Linked DNA regions of Methylibium petroleiphilum PM1. The protein of the gene in region 2 interacts with the protein of the main gene of each other region in a pairwise test. Links are inferred from orthologs where the notes say so. Each region holds a gene or a part of one and is shown on either strand. Other genes may lie near its edges. The genes, in order: MPE_RS06070 and dsbD.

The links.
Region 1: the proteins of dsbD (region 2) and MPE_RS06070 interact in binary tests that used the Escherichia coli proteins (3 or more experiments, as listed by UniProt). The link is inferred for Methylibium petroleiphilum PM1 from one-to-one orthologs.

Annotation. Positions count from the first base shown.
Region 1 is NC_008825.1:1,300,260-1,309,909, forward strand. The notes cover bases 3,890-6,889. They hold MPE_RS06070 (DsbE family thiol:disulfide interchange protein), read right to left. Parts: upstream 5,657-6,889; coding sequence 5,123-5,656; downstream 3,890-5,122. Other genes in these bases: MPE_RS06060 (tetratricopeptide repeat protein), read right to left, coding at 3,890-4,669; MPE_RS06065 (cytochrome c-type biogenesis protein), read right to left, coding at 4,666-5,130; MPE_RS06075 (heme lyase CcmF/NrfE family subunit), read right to left, coding at 5,656-6,889. In the rest of the region: MPE_RS23215 (hypothetical protein), read right to left, coding at 1-1,327; MPE_RS06050 (hypothetical protein), read left to right, coding at 2,095-2,445; ypfJ (KPN_02809 family neutral zinc metallopeptidase), read left to right, coding at 2,572-3,456; more of MPE_RS06060, read right to left, coding at 3,500-3,889; more of MPE_RS06075, read right to left, coding at 6,890-7,641; cytochrome c maturation protein CcmE, read right to left, coding at 7,638-8,102; heme exporter protein CcmD, read right to left, coding at 8,099-8,278; heme ABC transporter permease CcmC, read right to left, coding at 8,278-9,042; heme exporter protein CcmB, read right to left, coding at 9,049-9,650. UniProt on the Escherichia coli protein: Involved in disulfide bond formation. Catalyzes a late, reductive step in the assembly of periplasmic c-type cytochromes, probably the reduction of disulfide bonds of the apocytochrome c to allow covalent linkage with the heme.
Region 2 is NC_008825.1:3,624,625-3,634,195, forward strand. Bases 6,651-9,571 are described here. They hold dsbD (protein-disulfide reductase DsbD), read right to left. Parts: upstream 9,087-9,571; coding sequence 7,215-9,086; downstream 6,651-7,214. Other genes in these bases: MPE_RS17240 (ABC transporter permease), read left to right, coding at 6,651-7,003; rplQ (50S ribosomal protein L17), read right to left, coding at 9,329-9,571. Outside these bases: MPE_RS17210 (pilus assembly protein), read left to right, coding at 1-2,150; MPE_RS17215 (HDOD domain-containing protein), read left to right, coding at 2,302-3,153; MPE_RS17220 (methyltransferase domain-containing protein), read left to right, coding at 3,226-3,837; MPE_RS17225 (hypothetical protein), read left to right, coding at 3,935-4,237; MPE_RS17230 (XdhC family protein), read left to right, coding at 4,295-5,299; MPE_RS17235 (ABC transporter ATP-binding protein), read left to right, coding at 5,371-6,150; more of MPE_RS17240, read left to right, coding at 6,161-6,650. UniProt on the Escherichia coli protein: Required to facilitate the formation of correct disulfide bonds in some periplasmic proteins and for the assembly of the periplasmic c-type cytochromes.

The DNA.
Region 1 (9,650 bases), 2.3 Mb from region 2 along the record:
CTTGAACTCGAACCTGGTCCAGTGAGAACTGAGGCAAGTCATGTCGAGAGATGAATCCCGACAGGACGTAGTGCCAGTTGGCATAGGGACGGACTACGCCGCGCCTAGCTACGTGCGTGTTGAAGAAGAGGCGGTCCTCACCGCTCGCGACCCAACCGAGCGCTTTGACTTCGCCAAGATTCTCTTTGAGTGTGCGCAAGGCCCGCAGGACTTCGTGATCTCGAGGTGATACGACCAGATCGGGAGCAGTTTGATTCGTTCGTCCCTTCAGTGAAGTCACGATGAACCCATTGCCGTTAGGAACTATTCCCTTCGTGGTGAGGGCTACGACAGTCGTGAAGTTCCATCGTGACGCGCATTGAAGAATGAGCGCGCAGGCAAGCATTTCCGTCTGAGTCAGGACCGTTGGGGTCAGGAGTCGATATGCTTTGTTGCGATCGATCTTCACGCCGTAGTCACGGGCCAGGGCGCACATCGCTTCGCCGCCATACACGGTTGGAAGTATTGGTACACGTGCCTCTCGCCGCCACTTTTCGATGACCTGGGCGTATGCGGTCAAGACCGTTTGGGGGCTAGCCACGCGCACTATCTCAGGCACGAACTTATGCCGCAGGTGCGCGTTGGACTCAATGAACAACTTGAGTTGCTCGAGCTCGCTTCCGTGGCACTCGCTCCGCGCAAGGTCTGCGATCGTCAACTGCAGAGTGGCGAATGCGTCAAGATCCTTGACTGCTCCCTCGACGACTCTGGCGAGATCGGTGTCGAGCGTCTGCCGTATTTGGGCCTTGAGGTCAGCTAATGACTCGTGGGGCAGTGCACCCACAGGGTAGCGATGAACAGTGTTCGCGCCGTCCGGTAGTTCGCTGAACAACTTTCGATTCTGAGGCGCGACGCGATCGAACCGGCTGACGAAGTGGCGGCTCAGTCGTTCTGGGTCGATGTTTGGCGGAAAGAGCTTGTGCTCTAGCAGCCAGCGCCTAGTCTCATTTGAACGACTGAACTTCTGAGCTTCTGGCCAGCTGGTCTCGGCAATAGAGTCCTCGAGCGCGGCCAGAGCTCGAGCAATGTCTGTGAGTCCTACTCGACCGACAGGTATCGACGCAGCCGCGAGCCACTCGGCGTTCTCCGCCGCTGCGGAAAGCGCCAGCCAAACGGAGTCCGCCACGCTGGTGTGTTCAGGTGTCGACTCGGCGCGTCTGGCACGCGCACTGAGCACTTCAGCAACCCATCCAGGAGCGCCCAACTGCGTGTCGAGCTTGCGGAACAGCTTACGGCCGGTGTATATCGCACCGTAGCGGTTCAGACGGACTGCGATGCTGATGTCCATTACCGTACGCGTGAAGACTAGACACTGCCGGGAAGTAGCTCGGCAAAGCTACGTTGCGCACCGTCTCTATACTACATTAGGCATCATCGTCAACGTCACGCCCTTCGAGCCGGAATGGGAAGGCTACGTGACGCTGGAGTTCAGCAACACCACGCCGCTGCCGGCCAAGATCTACGCGGGCGAGGGCTGCGCACAGGTGCTGTTCTTCGAGAGCGACGAGGTCTGCGAGACCAGCTACAAGGACCGCGGCGGCAAGTACCAGGGGCAGCGGGGCGTGACTTTGCCCAAGACCTAGCGTTGGTGGCGCCGTGGCGCGGGCGCCGCGCCGGGCCGCTGTGTTGCGCTCGTGTCCCCCGCGGTCCGCCCTGCGGGCCGACCGCTCCTCCTTTACCTCGCTCCACACAGCGGCCCGTCACGGCGCTTCGATACACCGTGGATTGCCACGGTCAAAAGACCTTCGTACGCCGCGGTGGTGCGTGCGACCAGGGCGTCGGGTGAATGGCGAAGTGAGGTAGAGGAGGAGGGCCGGGCGTGAGCCCGGCACGGGGGACACGAACGCAGCCGTTCACCCGGCGCCCTGGTCAGCAGCGCTCAGCCTGATCGGCGGCGAACGGACTGTAGGAAGTTGCCTGACACGCCACTACCGCTCCACGCAGCAAGCGCTCAACTGCGGAGGCTTCGGCGGTGTATTCGCGGCATTGCGGGTGTGCGGCGCCCCTAAGCTCATGACATCGAAATGCCATCCACGATGGCCCCGGAGCCGACTCATGAACCCGCGCGACCTGCCTGCCGACTATCACGACCTGCCGACGATGCCGGCCGAGTTGCTCACCGAGTTCGACGACACCGGCTTCGCGTCGATCGACGACATCGCCTGCACCCGCCTGGGCGTGAAGGCTTCGCAGACCCCGCTGGCGGTCGATGTGTGGACGCTGTCGCGCTTCCGGGCGCTGATGGCCGAGGAGGGCTGGCCGGTGCACGCCGCCCGCATGCTGTTCGACCGCGTCTACGCACACGAGCGCCTGGCCTTCGCCCACAGCAGCGCCAACCAGATCCTGCGCGAACTCGCGCTCGACCTGTTCCGCCGCATGCACGCCGACGACGGCCTGTCGCACTGAGGCCGCCGCCGCCGACGCGCGGCCGGGCCTGCTGTCCTTCCCCGAGATCGCTCCCTGGCTCAGCGAGAAAGCGCGGCGCCCGGCAGTACCATGGGCCGCATCGTTCGGCTTCCGGGGAGGGGCGTCATGAAGTGGGAAGGCCAGGAACAGAGTGACAACGTCGAGGACCGCCGCGGCATGGGCGGCGGTGGGCGCGGCGGACTGCCGATCGGTGGCCGCGGCATCGGTGTCGGCACCATCGTCATCGCGCTGGTGGCGGGCTGGATCTTCGGCATCAACCCGCTCACCGTGCTCGGCATCCTGAGCGGTGGCGGGGGCGCACCCACGGCGCAGGTCTCCACCGGCCCGGCCCCGGCACCACCGGCCGACGACGCGCAGGCGCGCTTCGTCTCCGTGGTGCTGCGCAGCACCGAGGACGTGTGGACCGAGGTCTTCCGCAGCGGCCAGGCGCAATACGTGCGGCCCAAGCTGGTGCTGTTCCGCGGTGCCACGGCCACCGCCTGCGGCACGGGCCAGAGTGCGATGGGCCCGTTCTACTGTCCCGGCGACCAGCAGGTCTACATCGACCTCCAGTTCTTCGACACGCTGCACCAGCGCCTCGGCGCGCCCGGCGATTTCGCGCAGGCCTATGTGATCGCGCACGAGGTCGGCCACCACGTGCAGCAGCTGCTGGGCATCAGCGAGAAGGTGGAAGCGGCGCGGCGCGGCGGCAGCGAGGCCCAGGCCAACGCGATGAGCGTGCGCCTGGAGCTGCAGGCCGACTGCTTCGCCGGCGTGTGGGCCAACCGCTCGCAGCAGGCGCGGCAGTGGCTGGAGCAGGGCGACATCGACGAGGCGCTGAACGCGGCCTCGCAGATCGGCGACGACACGCTGCAGCGGCGCAGCCAGGGGCAGATCGTGCCCGAGAGCTTCACCCACGGCAGCAGTGCACAGCGCGTGAGCTGGTTCAAGCGCGGCATGCAGACCGGCCGCATCGCCGACTGCAACACCTTCGAGGCCAGCCGGCTCTGAGTGGGGCCCGGGCAGCGCGGTGCGCTGCTCGCCCCCGCTGGGCCTACTTCGCGGCCGGCTCGCCGATCTCGATCTGCAGCCCGGTCGTCCCCACGGCCACGGCGTCCGACAGGCCCTGCAGGTCGCCCGGCTGCGGCATCGCATCGCCGCTGCGCGACAGGCGGGCGCCGACCACCACCTGGGTCGCACCCGAGAGCCGGGCCGCCGGCGACATGGACAGGCTGTCGTCGAGCGTGAACTGCAGCGGCAGGTCCTTCGCCTGGCGGCGCAGGATGGCGAGCGGCATGCGAGGAGCGCCTTCGCCGGCCGCCCGCGCGAACACGAACAGCGTGTCCTCGGGGGCCACGCGGTCCTTCAGCGACGGCGCCAGGCGCACCGTGCCACTCACCCGGGCCGGCACGCCGGCGGGCAGCGGCGGCGACGACGCGGCTGGCGTCACGGCGGGCGCAGACTCGGCGGACGGCGGCAGACCGGCGAGCTGGCGCGCCTGCGCCACGCTCGCGCGGATCTGCTGGGCGAACGGGCTGTCGGGCGGCTCCACGCGCGCCAGTGCCTCCCAGTGCTTCACCGCCGTCGGGTAGTCCTTGCGGTCGAAGGCGATCAGGCCGGCGAAGGCGAGCGCCTTCGGGTGCGCCGGGTCGAGCGCGAGCGCGCGTTCGACCAGCCGAGTCGGCTCGCCGTGCATCGCATCGCGGTCCAGCGCGACCAGCGAGGCGCCGAGGTCCACCAGCAACGAGGGGTCGCGAGGATTCAGCGCGACGGCCTTGCGGTAGGCCTCGACGGCTTCCGCATGCCGGCCCAGCGCCGCGTAGGAGCGCGACAGCATCTGCCAGCCCTCGGCGTCGTCGGGGAGGGACTTCAGCCGCTCGGCGAGTTGATCGACCATCGCGGCGATCTGCGCCCGGGCCGGGTCGCCGCCCGCGCCGCTCGCAGCGGCCGGCGGGGGGGCGGCGGCCGACCGCGACCCGGGACCGAGATCCAGCAGGCCGGGGGCGCCGAGCCAGCCGTAGCCGCCGCCGACGATGACGAGCGAGAACACCGCGAGCGCGGCCGTCAGCCCGAGCCGGCGGCGCGGACCGGCGGCGGCCGTGTCGCCGGCATCGGCTGGCAGGGAGGTCGGCGCGGTGCGCCAAAGAGGGCGCGTCAGGGCGGCGATCGCGGCAAGGCACAGTGCGGCCGCCAGCAGCAGGAAGAACAACAGCATCGGGGTCATGGGGCGCGCGGTCCGGCGCCGTCGGCGTCGTCCTCGTCGGGTTCGAAGTGATCGTCGCTCAGCCGCGCGCGCCGGCGCAGCACCAGCAGCAGGGTGACCAGGCCGCCCACCAGCAGCACGAAGGGGCCGAACCACAGCAGCCAGGTGCTGGTCCGGACCGGCGGGCGGTAGAGCACGAAGTCGCCGTAGCGGTCGGTCATGTACTGCAGGATCTCGGCCTGGCTGCGGCCTTCGCTCAGCATGCTGCGGACCTGCCGGCGCAGGTCGACGGCGAGGTCGGCGTGCGAGTCGGCGATGGTCTGGTTCTGGCAGACCAGGCAGCGCAGCTCGGCGGCGATGCGCATCACGCGCGCCTCGAGCACCGGGTCCTCGGCCAGCGGCGGGGCGTCCTTCGCCACGGCAGGGCCGGCCAGCAGGCCCGCCAGCAGGGCCGCGGCAACGAAGCGGCGCCCGCTAGCCATTCAGGGCCTTCAGCAGCGGCCGGATGCGGGTTTCGATGACGGCCGGCGTCAACGGGCCGATGTGCTTGAGGCGCACCAGCCCCTGCTGGTCGATCACGAAGGTCTCGGGCACGCCGTAGACGCCGAAGTCGATGCCGACGCGGCCGTCCGCATCGAAGGCCGAGGCATCGTAGGGGTCGCCGAAGCGGCGCAGCCACTCCAGGCCGGCCGGCCGGGTGTCCTTGTAGTTCAGGCCGATCACCGGCACCGACTTGCTGCGGGCGAACTCCATCAGCGTCGGGTGTTCCTCGCGACAGGCCACGCACCACGAGGCCCACACGTTGAGGATCCACACCTTGCCCAGCAGGTCGTCGCGGCGCAGCGTCTGGTTCGCGTCGTCCAGTCGCGCGAGCGTGAAGGCCGGTGCGGGCTTGCCGATCAGCGGCGAGGGCACCTCGGTCGGCGACAGCCCGAGCCCGCGCCACAGGAAGACGACAAGGACGGCGAACAGGCCGAGCGGAAGGATGTAGCGCAGGCTCCTCAGCATCACGCCACCGCTCCGGCCGGGCCGGCCTGCTGCCCGTGCTCCTGGCGCTGCCGGGCGCGGTAGCGCCGATCGCTCGCCGCGAGGGCGCCGCCCAGCGCCATCAGGACGCAGCCGCCCCAGATCCAGTTGACGAAGGGCTTGAAGTAGACCCGCACGATCCAGCTGCCGTCGGCGGTGGGCTCGCCCAGCGACACGTAGAGGTCGCGCGTGATGCCGCGGTTGATGTCGGCCTCGGTCATCGGGTTGCGCTGCACGCGGTAGATGCGCTTCTCGGGCTTCAGCAGCGCCACCGCCTTGCCGTCGCGCGTGACTTCGATCTGGCCCTGCAGGCCGTCGTAGTTCGGGCCCTGGATCTCCTTCAGGCCGCGCAGCGCGAACACGAAGCCGCCGGCCTCGGTGGTGTCGCCGATCGCCATCTTCACGTCACGCTCGAGCTGGTAGGTGGTGACCATGCTCACGCCGAAGGCGAACACCGCCACGCCCAGGTGGGCCAGCATCATGCCGAGCATCGCGCGCGGCAGCTGCCGCGCGCGGGCCGCCAGGCTCATCGGCAGGCCACCGGCCGGGCGCAGCCGCTCCCACAGGTCGACCCCGAGGGCGGCGACGATCCAGTAGCTCATCAGCAGGCCGAGCGTCGCGCCCAGCGCGATGCGGCCGGCCAGCCAGCCCGTGAGCAGCGCCGCGACCACCGCGATGGCGGCAGCCCAGCGCAGCCGGCGGGCCAGGTCGGGCAGTTCGGCCTGCTTCCAGCGCGCCAGCGGCCCCACGCCGAGCAAGAACACCGCTGGCGCCATGAGCGGCACGAACACGGCGTCGAAGTAGGGCGGCCCGACGGAGATCTTGCCCAGGCCCATGGCGTCGAGCAGCAGCGGGTAGAGCGTGCCGAGCAGCACCGACAGCGTGGCGACGACGAACAGCACGTTGTTGGCGAGCAGCATCGACTCGCGCGACACCACGCCGAAGCGCGCGCCGAGCCCCACCTTGGGCGCGCGCCACGCGTACAGGGTGAGCGAGCCGCCGATCACGATGACCAGGAACAGCAGGATGAACAGGCCGCGCTGCGGGTCCGTGGCGAAGGCGTGGACCGACGACAGCACGCCCGAGCGCACGAGGAAGGTGCCGAGCAGCGACAGCGAGAAGGCGACGATCGCCAGCAGCACCGTCCAGGACTTGAAGGCGCCGCGCTTCTCGGTGACCGCCAGCGAATGGATCAGCGCCGTGCCGGCCAGCCAGGGCAGGAAGGAGGCGTTCTCCACCGGGTCCCAGAACCACCAGCCGCCCCAGCCCAGCACGTAGTAGGCCCAGGTGCTGCCGAGCATGATGCCCAGCGTCAGGAAGGCCCAGGCGGCGGTGGTCCAGGGCCGCGTCCAGCGCGCCCAGGTGGCGTCGAGCGTGCCGCCGAGCAGCGCCGCGACGGCGAAGGCGAAGGCCACCGAGAAGCCCACGTAGCCCATGTAGAGCATCGGCGGGTGCACGATCATGCCGGGGTCCTGCAGCAGCGGGTTCAGGTCGTTGCCGTCCGGTGGGACCGGGAACAGGCGGTCGAAGGGGTTGGAGGTGATCAGCATGAACAGCAGGAAGCCCACGCTGATCAGGCCCATCACCGCGAGGATGCGCGACACCACCGGCACCGGCAGGTGGCGGCTGCGCAGCGCCACCGCGAGCGTCCAGCTGCTGAGCATCAGCACCCACAGCAGCAGCGAGCCCTCGTGGCTGCCCCAGGAGGCGGCGATGCGGTAGAACAGCGGCAGCGCGCTGTTCGAGTTGGTGGCCACGTTCAGCACCGAGAAGTCGTGTCGCACGAAGGACGCCACCAGGCAGCCGAAGGCCAGCGCGACCAGCAGGAACTGCGTCTGCGCCGCCGGCCGCGCGAGCGCCATCCAGTCGGCGCGGCCGCGAGCGGCGCCCAGCAGCGGCAGGGTGCCCTGGATCAGGGCGGTGGCCAGCGCCAGCAGCAGCGCGATCTGCCCGAGCTCGGGAATCATGGTCGGGTTTCCTTGACGACGGTCTCGCCGAGCTTCTGGTTGCTGGCGCCGGCGCGCTGGAGCGCCTCGGCGGCTTCGGGCGGCATGTAGTTCTCGTCGTGCTTGGCGAGCACCTCGCGGGCAACGAACACGCCGTCGTCGCCGAGCTGGCCTTGTGCGACGACGCCCTTGCCCTCCTTGAACAGGTCGGGAAGGATGCCCTGGTAGCGCACCGGAATGCTCTTGACGGTGTCGGTCACGACGAAGCGCACCACCAGGCCGTCGCGCTGCACGCTGCCGCCGTCGACCAGGCCGCCGAGGCGGAAGGCGCGGCCCACCGGCGCCTCCTTCGCCGCCACCTGGGCCGGCGAATAGAAGAACACGAGGTTGCTCTGGAAGGCATTGAGCACCAGCGCCGCGGCCACGCCCACGGCCGCGACGATGCCGACGATCAGCACCAGGCGCTTCTGGCGCGGCTTCATGGCTGCAGCTCCGTGTCGACCGTCTCGCCGGCGGCACGCGCGAGCGCCAGGCGCTGGCGGCGCGCGACCCGCCAGGGTTCGGCCGCCATCAGCAGGGCCGTGACGGCATACGAGCCCCACACGTAGAGGCCATAGCCGCCCATGTCGAAGAACGCCGAGGCGCTGGGCCAATTCATCAGGACTGCTCCTCGCGTGTTCGGGACCGTGTCGCCAGGTCGCGCACCCAGTCGGCATGCGACTCGCGTTCCAGCACCAAGGCGCGGGCGCGCATGAACACGACCGCGAAGGTGTAGGCCCAGAACGCGAACGTCATCAACAGCATTGCCGTCAGCATGGTGGTGGCCATCTTGGGTGCCGCGGTCATGGTGATCGTGGCGCCCTGGTGGAGGGTATTCCACCACCGGACCGAAAAATAGATGATGGGGATATTCACCGCGCCCACGATCGCCAGCAATGCTCCGGCACGGTCGCCGCGTCGCACGTCGTCGATCGCCGCAACCAGCGCGATGTAGCCTAGATACAGAAACAGCAGGATCAGTTCCGAAGTCAGCCGGGCGTCCCACACCCACCAGGTGCCCCATGCGGGTTTGCCCCAGAGGGCGCCGGTCCACAGCGCGAGGAAGGTGAACAGCGCGCCGGTCGGCGCCAGCGCGTGCGCCAGCATGAAGGCCATGCGGGCATTGAACATCCAGCCGACGGCGGCCCAGAAGGCCATCGCGAGGTAGATCACCATCGACATCCACGCGGCCGGCACGTGGATGAAGATGATGCGGTAGGACTCGCCCTGCTGCGCGTCGGTGGGCGCGACGAAGAAGCCCATGTAGAGCCCGGCCGCCGCCAGCGGCGCGGCCGCCGCCCACAGCCAGGGGATGAGCCGGCCGGCCAGCGCGTGAAAGCGCGCGGGCGCGGCGAAGGTGAACCAGCGAAAGCGTTCGGTCACGCCGTTTTACTCCAGTGAGATGCGCAGCGCGGCTGCGGTGGCGACCGGCGCCGTCAACGCCGTCAGGATCAGCAGCGCCCCGAGGATGGAGAAGTGTCCTCCAGGCGACAGGCCGGCGTCGACCGCAGCGACGGCGCCGGTGCCGAAGATCAGCGCCGGGATGGTGAGCGGCAGCACCAGCAGCAGCAACAACACGCCGGCGCTGCGCAAGCCGAGCGTCAGCGCCGCGCCCACCGCGCCGAGCAGGCTCAGCACCGGAGTGCCGAGCAGCAGCGACACGAGCAGCGCGCCGAGCGCGTCGCGGTGCACGTCGAACAGCAGACCCAGCAGCGGCGCGGCGGCGATCAGCGGCAGGCCGCTCAGCGTCCAGTGGGCCGCCGACTTGGCCGCGGCGATCACCACCGCGCTGCGGCCGGTCAGCAGCATCTGTTCCAGCGAGCCGTCGGCGAAGTCGCTCGCGAACAGCTGCGACACCGACAGCATCGCGGCGAGCAGCGCGCACACCCAGGCCAGGCCGGGCGCCAGCTGGCGCAGCACCTGCGGCTCGGGCCCGACGCCGAGAGGGAACAGGCTGGCGGTGACGACGAAGAAGGCCACCGGCATCAGCG
Region 2 (9,571 bases):
TTTACCTCGCGGCAAAGTACGGTGGCTTCACCGTGCCGAACGACTACGACCCGGCCACCCGCACCGCGGCGCTGCCGCAGGAGTGGTGGTCCACGACCGGCCAGACCGTCGGTACTCAGGCACGGCCCGACAACTACTACACCGCCGGCCGTCCCGACACCATGGTCGCGGGCCTGACGGCAGCCTTCGAGAAGATCGTCGCAGACCTGGACGCCTACACCACCTCGTTCTCCACCGTAGACCCGGTCCTGACCCTCACCGGCAATGCGAGCTACAGCGCCTCGTACGACGCGGAAAACAACAGCTGGACGGGCGAATTGCTGGCGAACTCGCTGTCGTTCAGCTCGGGCGTCCCCATCCCCACACGGCAATGGGGCGCCACCGAGAAGTTGAAGACGCAGCTCACCGGCACGGGCTGGAGCACCAACCGAAATGTGGTGACCTGGGATCCTGCGGGCGCAACCGGCGTGGCATTTCGCTCTACCAGCACCGGCGCCGGAAGAGTCAATGCTGCCCAGCTTGCACTGCTCGACACGAGCTATGTTGCCGGGGACGACAGCGTCAACTATCTGAATTACCTTCGAGGTGATCGGACGAACGAACTGGCCTCGACGACCCCCGGTTACCGAACGCGCACGGAGTTGCTCGGCGACATCGTCGGGTCGCGTGTGTTGCCGGTCGGTCCGCCTTCGCTATCGCTGTCGGACGTCACCAACCCTGGCTATCGAGCATTCAGAGCGGCCCGTGCGAACCGCCCGACCGTCGTTTATGTCGGCGCGAACGACGGCATGCTCCACGCTTTCAATGGCGCACTTTCGGGCACCGATGCCGGGCGTGAGATCTTCGCCTACATCCCGAATGCAGCATTCAATGGCCCGGACGGAACGCCGAATGTGAGCGGTCTGGCCTCGCTAGGCCGCACTCCGTTCAATCATCGCTTCTTCGTGAACGCCACGCCGGTGGTCAAGGACGTGGACTTCAACCGGACCGGGACAGGCAGCACGCCGGCCTCGACGGCGTCCGATTGGCGGTCGATCCTGGTCGGCGGCCTTGGAAAGGGCGGGCGCAGCTTCTACGCGATCGATGTGACCGATCCGGGCGGAATCAACTCCGAAGCAGACGCTGCGGCCCGCGTGCTTTGGGAGTTCACCGATTCACGCATGGGCTATTCGTTCGGCGAACCGATGATCGTGAAGACGCGCAAGTACGGCTGGACGGTGATCTTCACGTCGGGCTACAACACACCCGACGGTCAAGGCTACCTGTTCTTCGTGAATCCTAAGACGGGTGCGCTGCTCGAAGCGGTTTCTACTGGCGTGGGGACGATTGCCAACGATGCGGGCCTGGCGCACGCGAACGCTTACGTGCTCGACTTCACCGATGGCTACGCTGACGCGATCTACGCTGGCGATCTGCTCGGCAATCTCTGGCGGCTGAACGTCACTGGCACGACCGGAAGCTACCCTGCCCCGCTGCGACTTGCCACACTCAGCCACCCCACCGAAGGGGCTCAACCAGTGACTTCGCGGCCTCTGATCGAAGTGCACCCGACGACGCGCCAACGCGTGGTGATGATCGGCACCGGTCGCCTGTTGGACTCGACCGACATCGGGTCCGCCCAGATGCAAAGCTTCTACGCCATCACAGATGGCAATGCGGTCGCCTTCAACACCACGCTTCCGAGCGGCGTCTCGTTCCCGATCGGTCGTGACAAGCTGGTCGAGAACACTAATCTCCTGGCGGGCTACACCGCCACGGCGGCCGCCCCCATGGGATGGTTCATCGATCTCGGCAAGAACGCGAGCAACACGGTGGCATGGCGGCTGACCAATGACCCTATCAGCTTCTTCGGCACCGTCGCCTTCACACCCAGTTTGCCTGGTGGCGACAGCTGCAACCCCTCGGGCATCAGCCGTATCTACGGAGCGGATTTCTCCAGAGGTATCTCTCGATTGCTGGAGAACTCCACGGTTGTCTCGTATATCCAGACGACCAGCCTTATCACCGACTTCAAGTTCGTGAAGGTCGACGGCAAGATGACGGCGATCCGCGGCGACGAGAAGGGTGAGTTGGGCAAGAACGATCTCAATTTCGGTCTCCCTGTCGGATTGAGGCGCTTGAACTGGCGCGAACTCCCGCTGTCGAACTGATCAGGCGCAGTCCCCCGCCCAGCCTCCGGCGCCGTCTGCGGTCCGGAGGCTTTCTTGTTTTCAGGGTCCTGCCAGTGCCGCCGAAACGCACCCGCCCCCTACAGACAGGGATTCAGCGGCCGATAACCACGCATCGCCCGGAACCCTCCCCATGCTCACCCACGCCTTGCCCGACCTGCCCGCCTGGACCCGTTGGTTCAGTGACGCGCCGATCCCGGTGCTGGCGGCCACGGCGGAGGAGCTGGAGTTGCTGGAGCGGGTGGAAGCCACCCGCGGTGACGTCGACGCGCACCAGCTCGCCGAGCCGGTGCGGCAGGACCCCTTGATGTCGCTGAAGCTGCTCGCGGCCGTGGCCCAGTTGCGCCGCCGGCGGGACGGCGGCGACAACAGCGGGCCCGAGACGGTCACGGCGGCGCTGGTGATGATGGGGATCGGCCCGTTCTTCAACACATTCAACGGCATGGCGCAGATCGAGGTGCACCTGGCCAGCCAGCCGGAGGCCCTGGCCGGCCTGCAGCGCGTGATGCGGCGTGCGCACCGCGCGGCCAACTTCTCGCTGGGCTTTGCGGTCCACCGCATGGACGACGATGCAGAGGTCCTCCACTTGGCGGCGCTGCTGCATGACTTCGCGGAGATGCTGCTGTGGTGCCACGCGCCGGCTCTGGCGCTCGAGATTGCCCGCCGCCAGCGCGCCGACCCGACGCTGCGCTCAGACCATGCACAACGTCAGCTGCTGAATATCGACCTGCTCGCGCTGCAACAGGCCCTGATGCACACCTGGGCGCTGCCCGAACTGCTGGTACGCATCGCCGACGACAACAGCCAGGCGGCCCAACCCCAGGTGCAGAACGTGGTGCTGGCCATCCGGCTGGCCCGCCACACCGAGGATCCCGTGCGCGGCTGGGACAACCCCGCGGTGCCGGACGATCTGGCCGCGATCGCCCGCCTGCTCAATCTGTCGCTGCCCGCGACCGAAGCCCTGGTGCGCGCGATCGACGGATGAGCGCGCCGCGCCGCAGCGTCTGTCACGCGGCGGCGCTCGCCGGCCACCGCGGCAGGCCCTAGACTGGCTCGCATGAGCGGTCCCGACCTCAACTTCTGGCAGCAGCGCTTCGACACCGGGCAGTTGCCCTGGGATCGTGGAGCACCGAGTCCGCAGCTTGCCGCCTGGCTGGGCGACGGCAGCCTGGCACCGGGGCGCATTGCGGTGCCCGGCTGCGGCAGCGGACATGAGGTGGTGGCGCTCGCACGCGGCGGCTTTTCGGTCACCGCCATCGACTACGCGCCCGGCGCCGTGCGCCTCACTCAGGGCCGGCTCGCCGCGGCGGGCCTGGCCGCGGAGGTCGTGCAGGCCGATGTGCTGACCTGGCAACCCACAGCGCCGCTGGACGCGGTCTACGAACAGACCTGCCTGTGCGCCTTGCATCCCGACCACTGGGTGGCCTACGCCGCCCGACTGCACGCATGGCTGCGTCCGGGCGGCACGCTGGCCCTGCTGGCGATGCAGGCGCTGCGGGAAGGCGCCGGCCAGGGCCTGATCGAGGGCCCGCCGTATCACGTGGACGTGAACGCGCTGCGGGCGCTGCTGCCGGGCGATCGCTGGGACTGGCCCCGCCCGCCCTACGCTCGCGTTCCGCACCCGTCCAGCACCTGGGCAGAATTGGCCATCGTGCTGACCCGGCGCTGACCGAGCGAGGGCCTGCCGCAGGCCCGGAAACCCGCTTTCGCTCGCTGCGGGTTGCCCCGCGCCGACAAAAGGGCCCAGAGCCTGAGACAATAGCGGTATGGCCTCACGCAAAGACACCACGACCCGCATCCAGCAGGACGGGCTTCGCTACACCAGCAAGGCCCCGGGCTCGCCGTTCTCTCCGCGCCCCGGCGCGTTCTCGGGCGCGACGAACACCATGTCCTGCTTCTTCTGCGGCGCCCACCAGCCCCCCAACCGACGCACCATGCAAAAGGTGCTCGGACGCAGCCAGCCGGTCTGCGAGCCCCTGTGCGAGAAGAATCCGCGCAGCAAGAAGCTCGCCGCCGCCGCAGCTGCGGCGGCCGCCGCAGAAACCAGCGAAACCAGCAGCGCGGACTGATCGTCCGCGGGTGCGCGACGCGAGCCTCGCGTCCACGTCCCGACCGCCGAGTGCACGATGGACAGTCTCGACCTGCAGGTGTTGACCGAGGCGCGCCGCTGGTTCGCCGAAGGCCGACGCGTCTGGCTGGTCACGGTGCTGGAAACCTGGGGCTCGGCGCCCCGGCCGCCGGGCGCGCTCCTGGCCCTGCGCGACGACGGCCAGGTGGTCGGCTCGGTATCCGGCGGCTGCGTCGAGGACGACCTGATCGACCGCGTGCGGCATGGCGAGCGCGTCGCCACCCCGGCGCTCGTGAATTACGGCGTGAGCAAGGAGGAAGCGGCCCGCTTCGGCCTGCCTTGCGGCGGCAATCTGCGCCTGTTGCAGGAGCCGCTGAGTTCGGTCGCCTGGATCGACGAGCTCCTGGCACGCACCGCGCGCCACGAACTGGTGGCGCGCCGCCTCGACCTGTCCAGCGGCAGCGTGACCCTGGAGACCGCTTCGCGCGGCGAGGCCTTCAGCTTCGACGGCCACACGCTTCGTGCACTGTTCGGTCCCCGCTGGCGCCTGGTGATGATCGGCGCCGGGCAGCTGACGCGCGTCTTGGCGCAGATGGCGCTGGCTCTGGATTTCGAGGTCATCTGCTGCGACCCGCGCGAGGAATACCACCTGGGCTGGGACGTGCCGGGCTGCCGTTTCAGCACGGCGATGCCGGACGATCTGGTCGTCGAATTGGCACTCGACCCGCACAGCGCGGTGGTGGCGCTGACGCACGATCCCAAGCTCGACGACCTGGCGCTGCTCGAGGCGCTGAAGTCGCCCGCCTTCTACGTGGGTGCGCTGGGGTCGCGCGACAACACAGCGCGGCGCAAGGAGCGCCTTGCGCTGTTCGACCTGTCGCCTGGCGAGATCGACCGGTTGCACGGCCCTGTCGGTCTGCACCTGGGCGCCAGGACGCCGGCCGAGATCGCGGTGTCGATCCTGGCCGAGTTGATCGCCGTGCGCCACGGAGTCGACCTGGCGCAGAAGAAGACCGGTTCGGCAGTCCCGCCGCTGCGTGCCGCAGAGTTGCAGCAGGCCTGATCCGGGCTTGGAGCGCCACCCCAGGCGCCCAACGACAATCCGGTCGCTCGTGTACCGCTGGCGCTGCCCGCATGAACGCTGCTGACGCCCCCCCTTTGCTGAGCCTGCGCGAACTGGGTTTGCGCTACCCCAATGGCATCGTGGCCCTCGACCGCTTGAGCTTCGATCTGCGCGCCGGCGAGACTGTCAGCGTGCTCGGACCTTCGGGCTGCGGCAAGAGCACGGCGCTGCGGCTGATCGCCGGCCTGGAGCGGCCGGGGTCGGGCACCGTGACCTGGGCCGGCGGCAGCGCGCCGGAGCTCGGCTTCGTGTTCCAGGAGCCGACCTTGATGCCATGGGCGACTGTGGCCGACAACGTGTGGCTGCCGTTGCGCCTGCAAGGCCGAACACGGGCCGCGGCGGCCACCACGATCGACGCGGCGCTGGACCGGGTCGGCCTCACGGCGGCGGCGAAGGCCTACCCTCACGAGTTGTCGGGCGGCATGAAGATGCGCGCGTCGATCGCCCGAGCCCTGGCGCTGCGGCCGCAGTTGCTGCTGATGGACGAGCCCTTCGGCGCCCTTGACGAGTTGACGCGCCAGAGGCTGAACGACGATCTGCTGGCGATCCAGGCCGAGCAAGGCTTCGCGATGGTGTTCGTGACGCACAGCGTCTACGAATCGGTCTACCTGGCCGACCGCGTGCTGTTGATGGGCCCCGCTCCCGGCCGCCTCCGCGAAGAAATCCGCATCGAGCAGCGCGGACTGCGCGGCGAGGCCTTCCGGACTGCCGCGCACTACGGCGAACAATGTGTCGCGGTCTCGCGGGCGCTGCGCCGCGCGGTCGAAGGCGTTGCGGTGGGACCCGACTGAGCTTGCGACGATGCCGGTCGCTCGCCCCCGCACCGATACCTCCCCGCAGCCCGCGGCATGGCGGGCGCGTGCCTTGCGCGCGATCGTGCCGGCGGCGCTGATCGTGGCGCTGCTGGTGACCTGGGAACTCGTCGTCCACATTCAGAAGGTGCCTCACTACATCCTGCCGGCGCCGTCGCTGATCTTCAGGACGCTGATCGAACGCTGGGATACGCTCGGGCCGTCACTCTGGTTCACCGTCAAGCTGACGCTGCTGGCGCTGGGCGCAGCCGTGCTGGGCGGCGTGTTGCTGGCGGTGGCGTTCGCGCTGTCGCGCTGGGTGGAAGTGGCGCTGTTCCCGATCGCCGTCGTGCTGCAGGTGACACCGATCATCGCCATCGCACCGTTGATCCTGATCTACGTCGAAAGCACCACGCTGGCATTGCTGCTGTGCGCGTGGATCGTCGCCTTCTTCCCGATCCTGGCGAACACCACTATCGGCCTGAAGAGTGCCGACGCACGCTTGCGAGATCTGTTCACGCTGTACGGCGCGACACGCTGGCAACGACTGCGTTTCCTGCTCGTGCCCAGCGCACTGCCTTATTTCATGGCGGGCCTGAAAGTCGCCGGTGGCCTGAGCCTCATCGGCGCAGTGGTCGCTGAGTTCACCGCCGGCACAGCCGGGCGAGACACCGGACTCGCCTCGCGCATTCTCGAGGCCAGCTTCCGCACTGAGACGCCCTTGATGTTCGCCGCGCTGCTGCTGGTGTCGCTGCTCGGTGTGGCGATTTTCCTCGTGTTCTCGGGCCTGTCGAAATGGCTGCTCGGTCGCTGGCACGAGAGCGAGATGCCGAAACACGACGCAGCTCGATGAGCCGCAAGTCGACGAGTCCACCGAGTGCGGCACAAAGCAAAACGCCCACCGAGCGGTGGGCGTTTTGAAAAGGCTGGCGCCTGTTGATCTTGGTTGCGGGGGCTGGATTTGAACCAACGACCTTTGGGTTATGAGCCCAACGAGCTACCAGACTGCTCCACCCCGCGACTGAGACCAAGAGTATAGCACGCGCGTGTTGCGTCGCGCCAGTTCACAGGCCCGCCGACTGCAGGCTCTGCTGGAAGCGTTGGGCATTCTGGAAGCCGATGACACGCGTTTCGAGCTCACGGCCACCGGCATCGAAGAACACGATACCCGGCGGGCCGAAGAGCTGGAAGCGCTTGAGCAGCGCCCGGTCCGACTCGCTGTTGCGCGTCACGTCGGCCTGCAGCAGCAAGGCCTTGCCGAGCCGCGCCTGCACGGCCGGATCGGTGAAGGTGAAGCGCTCCATCTCCTTGCAGCTCACGCACCAGTCGGCGTAGAAGTCGAGCATCACCGGTCGACCGGCGCCACGGACCGCGGCGTCGAGTTCCTCGACCGTGCTGACACGCCGGAAGCTCACGCCGTCGTGCGTCGCGGCTATCGCGTTGCCAGGCAGCGCCGCAGCCGCAGCTGGGGAGATGCCGACGACGAAAGGCTGCAGGGGCTTGAGTGCGTCCTGCGCCCCGGCCGCAGCGCCGACGATCTGCGTGGCGCCTGCGACGGCCAGCGCGAGACCGAGCCCCTTGACCAGCCGCAGGTCAGCGCCGGCGATCTCCGGCAGGCGGTCGAAGGCATGCAGGAACACCGCGGCACCGATCAGCAGCACGCCCCAGCCGGCGACGGCGAGCGGCGCGGGCACGACCGGGCTGAGCATCCACCAGGCAACGGCCAGCAGCAACAGGCCGAAGAAGCGCTTGACGCTCTCCATCCACGCCCCCGCGCGCGGCAGCAAGGCCCCGGCCGACGCACCGAGCAGCAGCAGCGGCACGCTCATGCCGGCGGCCAGCGAGAACAGCGCGCTGCCGCCCAGCAGCACGTCGCGCGTCTGGCTGATGTACAGCAAGGCGCCGGCCAGCGGTGCAGCAACACAGGGGCTGACGATCAACGCGGACACGCCGCCCATTGCGAACACGCCCGCCAGCCGCCCACCCTGCAGCCGCCCCGAAGACGCGGCAAGGCGGTCGCGCAGCACCGCTGGCAATTGCAATTCGTAGGCGCCGAACATCGACAGGGCCAGCAGCGTCAGCAACAGCGAGAACGCGCCCAGCACCCAGGCGTTCTGCAAGGCCGCCGCCAGGCCCTCGCCTGCCAGACCCGCGGCCACGCCGAGCGCGGTGTAGACCAAGGCCATGCCGAGCGAATACGCGCCGGCGAGCAGCAGTCCGCGCGAGCGCGCCACAGCCTGACCGCCCTGCCCGACGATCAGCGACGACAGAATCGGCAGCATCGGGAGCACGCAGGGTGTGAACGACAGCAGCAACCCCGCGACGAAGAACGCGAAGACCACAAGCCAGAAGCGGCCGCTGCGCAACGCATGGTCGATGGCCGCGTCTCCACTGCGGCTCGCCCCCGCCATGGAGGCCGATGCGCGCGATGCGGCGAGGGCGCCATCGAGCCCGCGACCGTCCGCCGGCACGCGAACACTGCCGTCTCCACCGAAACCCGCCAGCCGCACATCGGCCACGCTCTGCATCGGTGGATAGCACAACCCCTGATCGGCGCAACCCTGGCTGGTGACGACGAGTTGGAAGGACGCCGGTGCGGCATCGACCGGCAAACGGATCGCCACGCGTCCGCGGTAGGTCTCGACATCCTTCTCGAAGGTCTCGTCGAACTTCACCGTCCCGGAAGGAATTTCCGGCGCGCCGAGCACCACCCCGCCCCCCTGTGCTTCAAATTTGAAGGGCTCGCGGTACAGGTAATAGCCGTCCGCCACGACGAAGCCGATCTCGATCGACTTGCCGTCGAGGACCCGCGCGTCGAAGCGAAAGGCCTGCTCGGGCGGCAGGAAATCCTCAGCCGCTGCAGCAAACAAGGGGAGCAGCGCAGTCAGCCACAGCAGCAGCGTGCGCAGGAATCGGATGGGCGTCACGGGGGGCATGCGGTCAGGTCGAACGAGGGTCGGAAGGGTCGGCAGCCAATCCCTGCAGAGTAGCCTGTCATGGTCATCGAAGCGCTATCGGAAGTTCGGACCCTGCGTCATTCCTGACGGTTCCGTCCCCATCGCCTCGCGCCGGCGGGCACGGAAAGCAAGAAGGCCAGCACGATGGCTGGCCTTGCAGAACCTCGTTGCGGGCGCTCCGGGCGGATTCACCGGCCCGGAGCCCCAACCATCAACCCGCCTTACTCGGTCGCCTCGGCCGGCGCTTGGGCCGCAGGCTCGGGGCGATCGACGAGTTCGACGAAGGCCATGGGCGCGTTGTCGCCGACGCGGAAACCCATCTTCAGGATGCGGGTGTAGCCGCCCGGGCGCGCCTTGTAGCGCGGACCGAGGTCATTGAACAGCTTGGCGACGACATCGCGATCGCGGGTTCGATCGAAGGCCAGGCGGCGGTTGGCCAGCGTCGGCTCCTTGGCCAGCGTGAT